Regions from separate parts of the Nocardioides cavernaquae genome, predicted to be linked through region 2. Evidence: predicted binding sites of a transcription regulator. Region 2 holds the regulator's gene; the other holds the start of a gene.
The links. Region 2 encodes LexA, which represses DNA repair genes until DNA is damaged. Its sites were predicted from a motif close to TCGAACANNTGTTCGA; they were not measured.
Positions count from the first base shown of each region.

Region 1: D4739_RS08935 (alpha-ketoglutarate-dependent dioxygenase AlkB) is a predicted target of LexA. The motif match lies at 1,561-1,576, and genes of this name have one in related genera.

Region 1 is NZ_QYRP01000002.1:1,825,063-1,829,158, forward strand. It holds gene D4739_RS08925 (RNA polymerase sigma factor) at 1-285, shown strand, start outside; gene D4739_RS08930 (hypothetical protein) at 285-917, shown strand; gene D4739_RS08935 (alpha-ketoglutarate-dependent dioxygenase AlkB) at 914-1,540, opposite strand; gene D4739_RS17340 (GntR family transcriptional regulator) at 1,690-2,385, shown strand; gene D4739_RS08945 (hypothetical protein) at 2,431-3,948, opposite strand; gene D4739_RS08950 (RtcB family protein) at 4,095-4,096, shown strand, end outside.
Region 2 is NZ_QYRP01000002.1:1,979,259-1,983,354, reverse strand. It holds gene D4739_RS09665 (LysM peptidoglycan-binding domain-containing protein) at 1-220, shown strand, start outside; gene lexA (transcriptional repressor LexA) at 679-1,398, shown strand; gene D4739_RS09655 (M15 family metallopeptidase) at 1,452-2,384, shown strand; gene D4739_RS09650 (alkaline phosphatase D family protein) at 2,524-4,096, shown strand, end outside.

The DNA.
Region 1 (4,096 bases), 150 kb from region 2:
CTCGTCGAGAGGATCGTGCGGGTTGATCCGCCGGCTCCGGCGGGCGACGAATCCGATCATCCCGAGGTGCTGGTGGCCCTCGCGGAGCTCAGGGACCTCGATCGGGAGATCGTCATGCTCTGGGCCTGGGAAGGGCTGGCGCCGCGCGAGATCGCAGTGGTCACCGGCCTGTCGGCGAATGCGGTGAGCATCCGGCTGTACAAGGCGAAGCGCCGGATGGCAGTGCTTCTCGGACAGGATCCGGCCGGTGCCGGACAGGAACCAGGCGAAGGGAGGCGGCCTTGATGAACGACGACGAGCTGCGCGCGCTGATCCGCGCGGCGGACCCAGCCAGCGACGTCGACGAGAAGCGGGCGCCCTCATGGATCCAGGACCTGGTGGAGGAGACCGTCATGACGCACGACGCAGATGAAGGTGTGGCGAAGGTGGGCGGCAGCGCCCGGAAGGCACCGGCGCGCGGGCTGTGGATCGCGGCGGCAGCGGCTGCGCTGGTGGTCGGAGGTGGTGCGTTGGCCGCGACCATTCTCGCGACCGATGGCGACGGCACCGGCGGCGCAGGCGACGATGCACCGCGCAAGGAGCTGGCGCTGACGCTGGCGCCGCAGGACGCGATGCAGATGTGCATGGCGTTCTCGCCGGAAGCCCTTCGCCCGCTGGAGGTTGCCTTCTCCGGCACCGTCGACGACGTGGAGGGCGACACCGTGACGCTGAGTCCCGACCACTGGTACGCCGGCGACACCGGCGCTGACGTCGTCGTGGTGACCGCAGGCAGCCCGGAGGTGTTGCTCGAGGGCGGAATCACCTTCGCAGAAGGCGAGCGCTACCTGGTGGGTGCGTTCGACGGCGCCGTCGCGACCTGTGGCCTCAGTGCGCCGTGGAGCACCGAGATGGCGGCGGCGTACGACGAGGCGTTCTAGAAGACCCCGGCCGGGCGGAACTGCACGGAGATCCGGGGACCTGCCGAGCGCGCCTTGGGCACCGAGTGCTGCCAGGTCCGCTGGCAGGACCCGCCCATGACCAGGAGGTCGCCGTGACCCATCGTGAACGCGATCGAGGCACCGCCGCCCTCGGGCCGCAGCAACAGCCGCCGCGGATCACCGAAGGAGAGGATGGCGACCATCGTGTCGTCGGTCGCTCCGCGGCCGATCCGGTCACCGTGCCACGCCACCGAGTCGCGACCGTCCCGGTAGAAGCAACAGCCTGCGGTGGCGAACGAGTCGCCCAGCTCCGGCAGGTAGTGGTTGGTGAGCGCCTGGCGGGCGCTGCCGAGCACCCGGTGGGGGAGCGCGTCGTCCGCGGCGTAGGTGTGCACGAGACGCGGGACGTCGACCACACGGTCGTACATGGTGCGCTGCTCGGCGCGCCACGGGACGTCCCGGACAAGCGCGCGGAGCACTTCGCCCGCGCCGGTCACCCACGAGCGTCGGACGTCGACCCAGGCTCCGTCGGCAAGCTCGGTGCGGGCGACTGAACCGCGCAGGCGACCGAGGACCGGTGCGCTGGCGAGGTCGAAGAGGTCGCCCTGGAACTCGACGCTCATGGCGAGAGAATAGCAGGTGATCGAACAGGCATTCGAGAATCCGCGCGGCCTGTCAGGCGGCCCGAATAGTCCGTATGGGTCATCTTCTGCGCAACAACCCGTCCGTCCGGACTACTGACGGCATACTCCTCAGAGCAGCGAGAACGGGGGTGACGGTGCAGCTCAAGCACGTGCAAGTTCGTGAATATGTGCGGGACCTGGTCACTGGCGCCTCGCCAGGGGCTCCCGCGCCGTCTGAGCGCGAGCTCGTGCAGCGCTTCGGCGTTGCCAGGATGACGGTGCGCCAGGCCATCGATGCTCTCGTCACGGAGGGTCTGCTTGAGCGTGTCCCCGGCCGCGGCACCTTCGTCGCCGAGCCGGTCCGCCCGCCCTCGGGCGTCACCAGCTTCACCGAGGACATGCGCCGGCGAGGCCTCGTCGCGGACACGCAGACGCTGATCGCCCGCCGCGAGAAGGCGGGTCCCGGAGTTGCTCGCGCCCTCAACATCACCAACGGTGACCCGGTGCTGCACTGGAAGCGGCTGCGGCGAGCCGACGGCATCGTGATGTGCATCGAGGACGCCTATCTCAACGAGGTCCTGCTGCCCGGCTTCCTCCAGACCGGCATGCCTGCGAGCCTGTACGCCGCGCTCGACCGCCGCGGGCTGCGCCCGACGTGGGCGGAGGACTCGGTGAGCGCCGACCTGGCGACCGAGGACGAGGCGGAGCTCCTCGGCATCGAGCTCGGCGATGCGGTGCTCCGTGTCGCCCGGCGCGCGCTGCACCGCCAGCGGCCGATCGAGGTCTCGCGGTCGGTCTACCCGGGCTCGCGCTTCACAGCCTTCGTCCAGTTCGCCGAGACGTGATTGAGCCGAGCGTCCGGCGAGCTTGCGCGACGTGACCGAGGCAGGTCAGCAGGAGCGCCAGATCTCGCGCCGGATCGCCTCGTCGCCCGGCCGCTCGCCGAAGTCACCCTGCAGGCGATCGATCGGAAGCCGGTGGATGAACCCGCTGGCGGCGCACCGTGCCGAGAGTGGAGGGGCCCCGGACTCGAGTGCCCCGATGGTGATGTAGGTGCGGGTGAGCGGCAAGCTCAGGACATCGTCGGGGGTGGACCCGACGGGCCTGCCCGCCTTGGCAGCGCAGGAGCGGAAGTGCACCGTCGTGGCATCCGCCTTGACCGAGGCGGCGCCGGCCGGCCCCTTGGCTGACCACTGACGAAGTGCGCGCGCCATCTCCTCGGTGTCCGACGGGTTGTCGCCGACGAAGTCGATGCTGACGCAGGACTCGCCGCCGGAGCGGTACGCGGCGTACGCGTCTCCGCCCCAGCCGTCGGCCGCGTCGAGCGCGGCGAGCTCCGGAATCCGGGCGGCCAGCACGAGGTACCAGGTCAGCGCACCGAACGTGCCGGAGTCGAAGGACTTCTCGCCCGACGCGAGGCCGGGCGTCTTGACCGGATCGGCGGGGTCCTCGCTGGCCAGGAGCGACCAGGGGTCGAGCAGGTGCTCGTCCGTCGTCGGTGGGTTGGCGAAGAGGTCGTCGACGGACTCGTTCGCCTCGTCGTCGTCCGCATCCACGACGGCCGCATCGAGCAGCGCCTCCCCGAGGGCGTACGGCGCGCCCATGAGCGTCTGCAGCACGGAAGGGATCTCGGCCATGCCCTCCTCGGCCGCCTCTGCCTCGCCGTTCTGCTCCTTCCGGAGCGCCTTGCGATCCGCGCGGGAAAGGCTCTTGGCGTACTTCGTCTCGATCCGGGAGGCATCGCCCTCCACCAGTGCGCTGTACGCCGAGCCGGCACCCGTCGTGTCGTCCTCGAAGCTGTCCATGTGGTCGCCGATGCCGAAGTGCTGGTCCTGGAGGACGTGGGTCAGCTCGTGCACGAGAGTCGACTTCACCGCCGGGGTGAGCTTCGTGCCGTTGATGCGAACCCGGTCGTCGTCGAACGAGTACAGGCCGATGACACCGCTCGAACCCATCGTGTTCGCCGCCTCGAGGAGGTCGAGATCCGCAGGCACGAGGTCGAGCGAGCGCATCAGGTCCTTGATGTCGGCCATGTCCTCGCGGTCCTCGTCGGTGAGGTCGCTGTCGTCCGCGGTCACCTGCTTGTCGAACTCCTTCGCTGCCAGGAAGTCGACGTGGACCGGGTGCTTGAACTCGAGGCCGCGCAGCCGCTCGGCGATCTCGACGTAGGGCACCACCCGCTCGTCCCAGGTCGAGGGGTGGTCGGGCCCGGTGTCGTGATTCCGGTCGAGGACCGCACCAGTTGCGGCCAGGCCGGCGAAGGCGGCGAGCACGGTCAGGGCGAGCGCGACCCGGCGGCCCCGCGGCGCACGGAGCCACCCGGACGACTCGCGCGGCTCCGAGGGCTGGGAGGGCTGGGAGGGCTCGGCGGGCTCTGCGGTTGCGGACATCCCGGACGGCTCGGACATGGGCGGAGGCTAGCCCGAGTTCTCTGCACGCACACCGGAAATCCGGTGCGCAACGGGATTTCGCCGCCCTAGCCTCCTCGGGCCCGGTCGACCGGCCGGGCATCGTGGCCGGTGCGGAGAGCGCCGGCCGGAGACGGATGAAAACGAT
Region 2 (4,096 bases):
CGTGCTGGCCAGTGGGTCCAGCGCCAACTCCGAGCAGGGCGGCGCCCCGCTCGCCACCGAGCGCATCGTGGTCACCCCCGGCCAGACGCTCTGGCAGATCGCGGCCGACCGCGCCGACGACGGCGAGGTCCGCGCCATGATCGACTCCATCGAGAAGCTCAACGCCCTCGACGAGCCGATGCTCTACGCCGGCCAGGAGCTCTTCGTTCCGGTCGGCTGACACAGACGCGCGGCGGGGCGCTGGTGACTCCGCCGCGGCAAGTTCTTGCGCGCCGCTTCGACCCCGGTGCGTGAGATGGGGAAGACACGGGGGCGGAGTCCACTTGGGCTCCGCCCCCGTTTCGCATTTTCCGTCGACACGGCGCTTCGTTGGATGGCCGGGGCGGCTGCGGCACACGGTGGCGGGGACGCGGGCGGGCTGGGTCGCCGGCGCGCGGCGGATGCGCGACGGCGCACGGAGCGTAAAAGTCGGCTGCGGCCAGAGCGCGCGAGTGGGCGGCTGAGTCTGCCGCGCCGACAGCGACGGCGTTGCCGCGCAGGAGCCGCCCCAGCCACACCCAACGCAGCCCAAGATCCCCACCCCGCCCCGACACGCCGTTCGAACAGGTGTTTGAACACCCGCGTGAATCCGGATACGTTGGAGACACCCGCCCAGCCCACGACGTAAGGCACACGACGATGGCGACTCCTCCGCACAAGGTCTCCGAGTTCCCCGACGGCCCACCGGATGCGACCGGGCTGACTCCGCGTCAGCAGCGCATCCTCAACGTCATCCGCGACTCCCTCGAGGACCGTGGCTACCCGCCGAGCATGCGCGAGATCGGCGACCTGGTCGGGCTGACCAGCTCCAGCTCGGTGTCCCACCAGCTGAAGGTGCTCGAGCAGAAGGGCTTCATCAAGCGTGACCCCAACCGTCCGCGCGCGCTCGAGGTGTTCCTGCCCGAGGTGCTCGCGGCGCGGCGCTCGATCGGCGCGGCCGACGAGACGTCGTACGACGAGACCGGCATCGGCGACTCGATGCCTGCAGCGACCTACGTGCCGATCGTGGGGCGGATCGCGGCGGGCGGCCCGATCCTCGCCGAGGAGCGCATCGAGGAGGTCTTCCCGCTGCCGCGGAGCCTGGTCGGCGACGGCACGCTCTTCCTGCTCGAGGTCTCGGGTGACTCGATGATCGACGCGGCGATCTGCAGCGGTGACTACGTCGTGATCCGCCAGCAGCCGACCGCCAACAACGGCGACATGGTCGCGGCGCTGCTCGACGGCGAGGCGACGGTGAAGACGTTCCAGAAGAAGGACGGCCACGTGTGGCTGCTCCCCCACAACGAGGCCTACGACCCCATCGACGGCACCCACGCCTCGATCCTGGGCATCGTGACCGCGGTGCTTCGCCGGGTCTGATTTTCCCCCACCGTCGGGAGGACGACGGGTCACGGAGGCCTACGCTGGCCGACGTGACCCGTCGTTCGCATTTCGGAGCCGTCCGCCTCACGTGTGCGGCGCTGGCCTTGAGCGCCGCGCTGTCCGCGTGCGAGCCGCTGCTCCGCGAGGACGGGCCGCCGCCCGCGCCCGCATCTCCGGGAGCACCCGCTACGGGAGGTACGCCGAGCGCACCTGCTGCTCCGACTCCGTCACCGACCGGACCGGCAGCGCCATCGGCACCCGCACCGCCTGCGCCGGGCACTGTCGCGCCCGCCTGGCTCGGGAAGCGGCCCCTGCCGGAGACCGCCGACGGCTTCGGGGAGATCCAGGCAACGCCACGGGTCCTGCGCAATCGCCGCTTCACACTGCCCGACACGTTGCCGATGCTCCCCGGGGACGGGTTCGCCTCGCACGTCGTCAGTCCGGCCCCCGCCGACGTGATCGCACGCTCGACCTGGGTGGAGGGCTGCCCCGTCTCGGCGAGCGACCTGGCCTGGGTGCAGCTCGCCTTCCGCGGGTTCGACGGCGCACGCCACACCGGCGAGCTGCTGGTCAACGCCGACGTGGCACAGGACATGGTCAAGGTCTTTCGGCAGCTCTGGCGCGCCAAGTTCCCGCTCGAGGAGATGCGGGTGACCCGGCGCGACGAGCTCGACGCCGCCCCCACCGGAGACGGCAACAACACCAGCGCCTTCGTGTGCCGGCCCTCCGTCGGATCAACCCACTTCAGCCAGCACGCCTACGGGCTGGCGGTGGACGTCAACCAGTTCCAGAACCCGTACACGAAGGGCGACCTGGTCCTGCCAGAGCTCGCATCGGCGTACATCGACCGGACGAATGTCCGCCCCGGCATGATCCTGACCGGCGGCCCGGTGATCCGCGCGTTCGCGTCGGTCGGCTGGGAGTGGGGCGGCTACTGGAACTCGCTCAAGGACCGGCACCACTTCAGCCTCAACAACCGCTGAGCCATCGCCGAACTTGCGCCGTGTCGACGCCGAACTTGCGCCGTGTCGACGGACAACGCCGGGGCGAACCTTCGGTGAACGGGGCGTGCTCACACACCTGCACCCGTCACCGATCCCCCGCGACGCCGTTCAAACTGATGTGAATCCCACGAACTCGGGCCAGCTCGGCCGTCGCGCACTGATCAAGGGCACCGCGGCCACAGCCGCTGCTGTCGCCGCCACCACGGCCATCACGACTGGTGCAGCCTCGGCCGCCACGTCCGCCTACTTTCAGCACGGCGTCGCCTCCGGTGACCCGCTGCCCGGCGCGGTCGTCCTCTGGACCCGCGTCACCCCGACCGCGACGAGCCTTCCCGGCTCCGGCGTGGGTCCGTCGATCACGGTGACCTGGCAGGTCGCGCGCGACGCCGCGTTCACGACCATCGTCGCCTCGGGCAACCAGTCGACCAGCCCGGCCCGCGACCACACGGTCAAGGTGGACGCGACCGGCCTCGCCGCCGCGACGACGTACTACTTCCGGTTCAGCTACAGCGGCGTGCGCAGCCCGGTCGGTCGCACGCGTACGGCGCCCGCGGCTGGCAGCAGCGTGGAGAACCTGCGGCTCGGTGTCGTGAGCTGCGCCAACCTGCAGGCTGGCTGGTTCTCGGCATACCGCCACCTCGCAGCGCGCGAGGACCTGCACGCGATCCTGCACCTGGGTGACTACCTCTACGAGTACGGCCCCGGCCAGTACGGCTACGGCAAGGACGAGGTCGACATCCGGCCTCACTCGCCGGCGCGCGAGATGGTCACGCTCGCCGACTACCGCCAGCGCCACGCTCAGTACAAGCAGGACGCCGATCTGGCGACGCTGCACGCGAAGTACGCGTTCATCACGACCTGGGACGACCACGAGGTCACCAACGACGCCTGGCGCGACGGCGCGGAGAACCACACGCCTCTCGTCGAGGGCTCGTGGGCGACGCGTCGCGCCAGCGCCCAGAAGGCGTACGACGAGTGGATGCCGATCCGCCTCTCCGGCACCGCCGCTCTCGGTGACGGCACGCAGATCTACCGTCGGCTCGCCTTCGGCCAGCTCGCCGAGCTGAGCATGCTCGACCTGCGGACGTACCGCGACCGGCAGGTCACCGGCCTGCTCGGTGTCACCAGTGACCCGACCGGTCTGCTCGCCACGGGCGAGGTCAGCGACCCTGCGCGCACCATCACCGGCCGCGCACAGCTCGACTGGCTGAAGGGCTCGCTGGAGACCGGGCGTGCGCAGTGGAAGCTCGTCGGGAACCCGGTGATGATCGCGCCCGTCGACCTCGGTGCGCTGCCGAACGACCTGACCGACCCGGTCGCCGACATCACCGGGATCCTGCCGCGCGACGGCATGCCCTACAACACCGATCAGTGGGACGGGTACACCGACGACCGGCGCGAGCTCATCTCGCACATCCGCGACCAGGGCGTCCGCGACACGCTGTTCCTCACCGGCGACATCCACTCGGGTTGGGCGGCGGATGTGCCCCACGACCCGGCGCTCTACCCCGTCACCGGCGACAGCGCCGCGGTCGAGTTCGTGTGCACCTCGGTGACGTCGAACAACCTCAAGGACATCACCGGGGCGCCCTCGCGCAGCGCGAGCATCGTCGTCGAGGAGGCCATCAAGGCCAACAACCTGCACATCAAGTACCTCAACTTCGACGACCACGGGTTCTCCGTGCTCGACC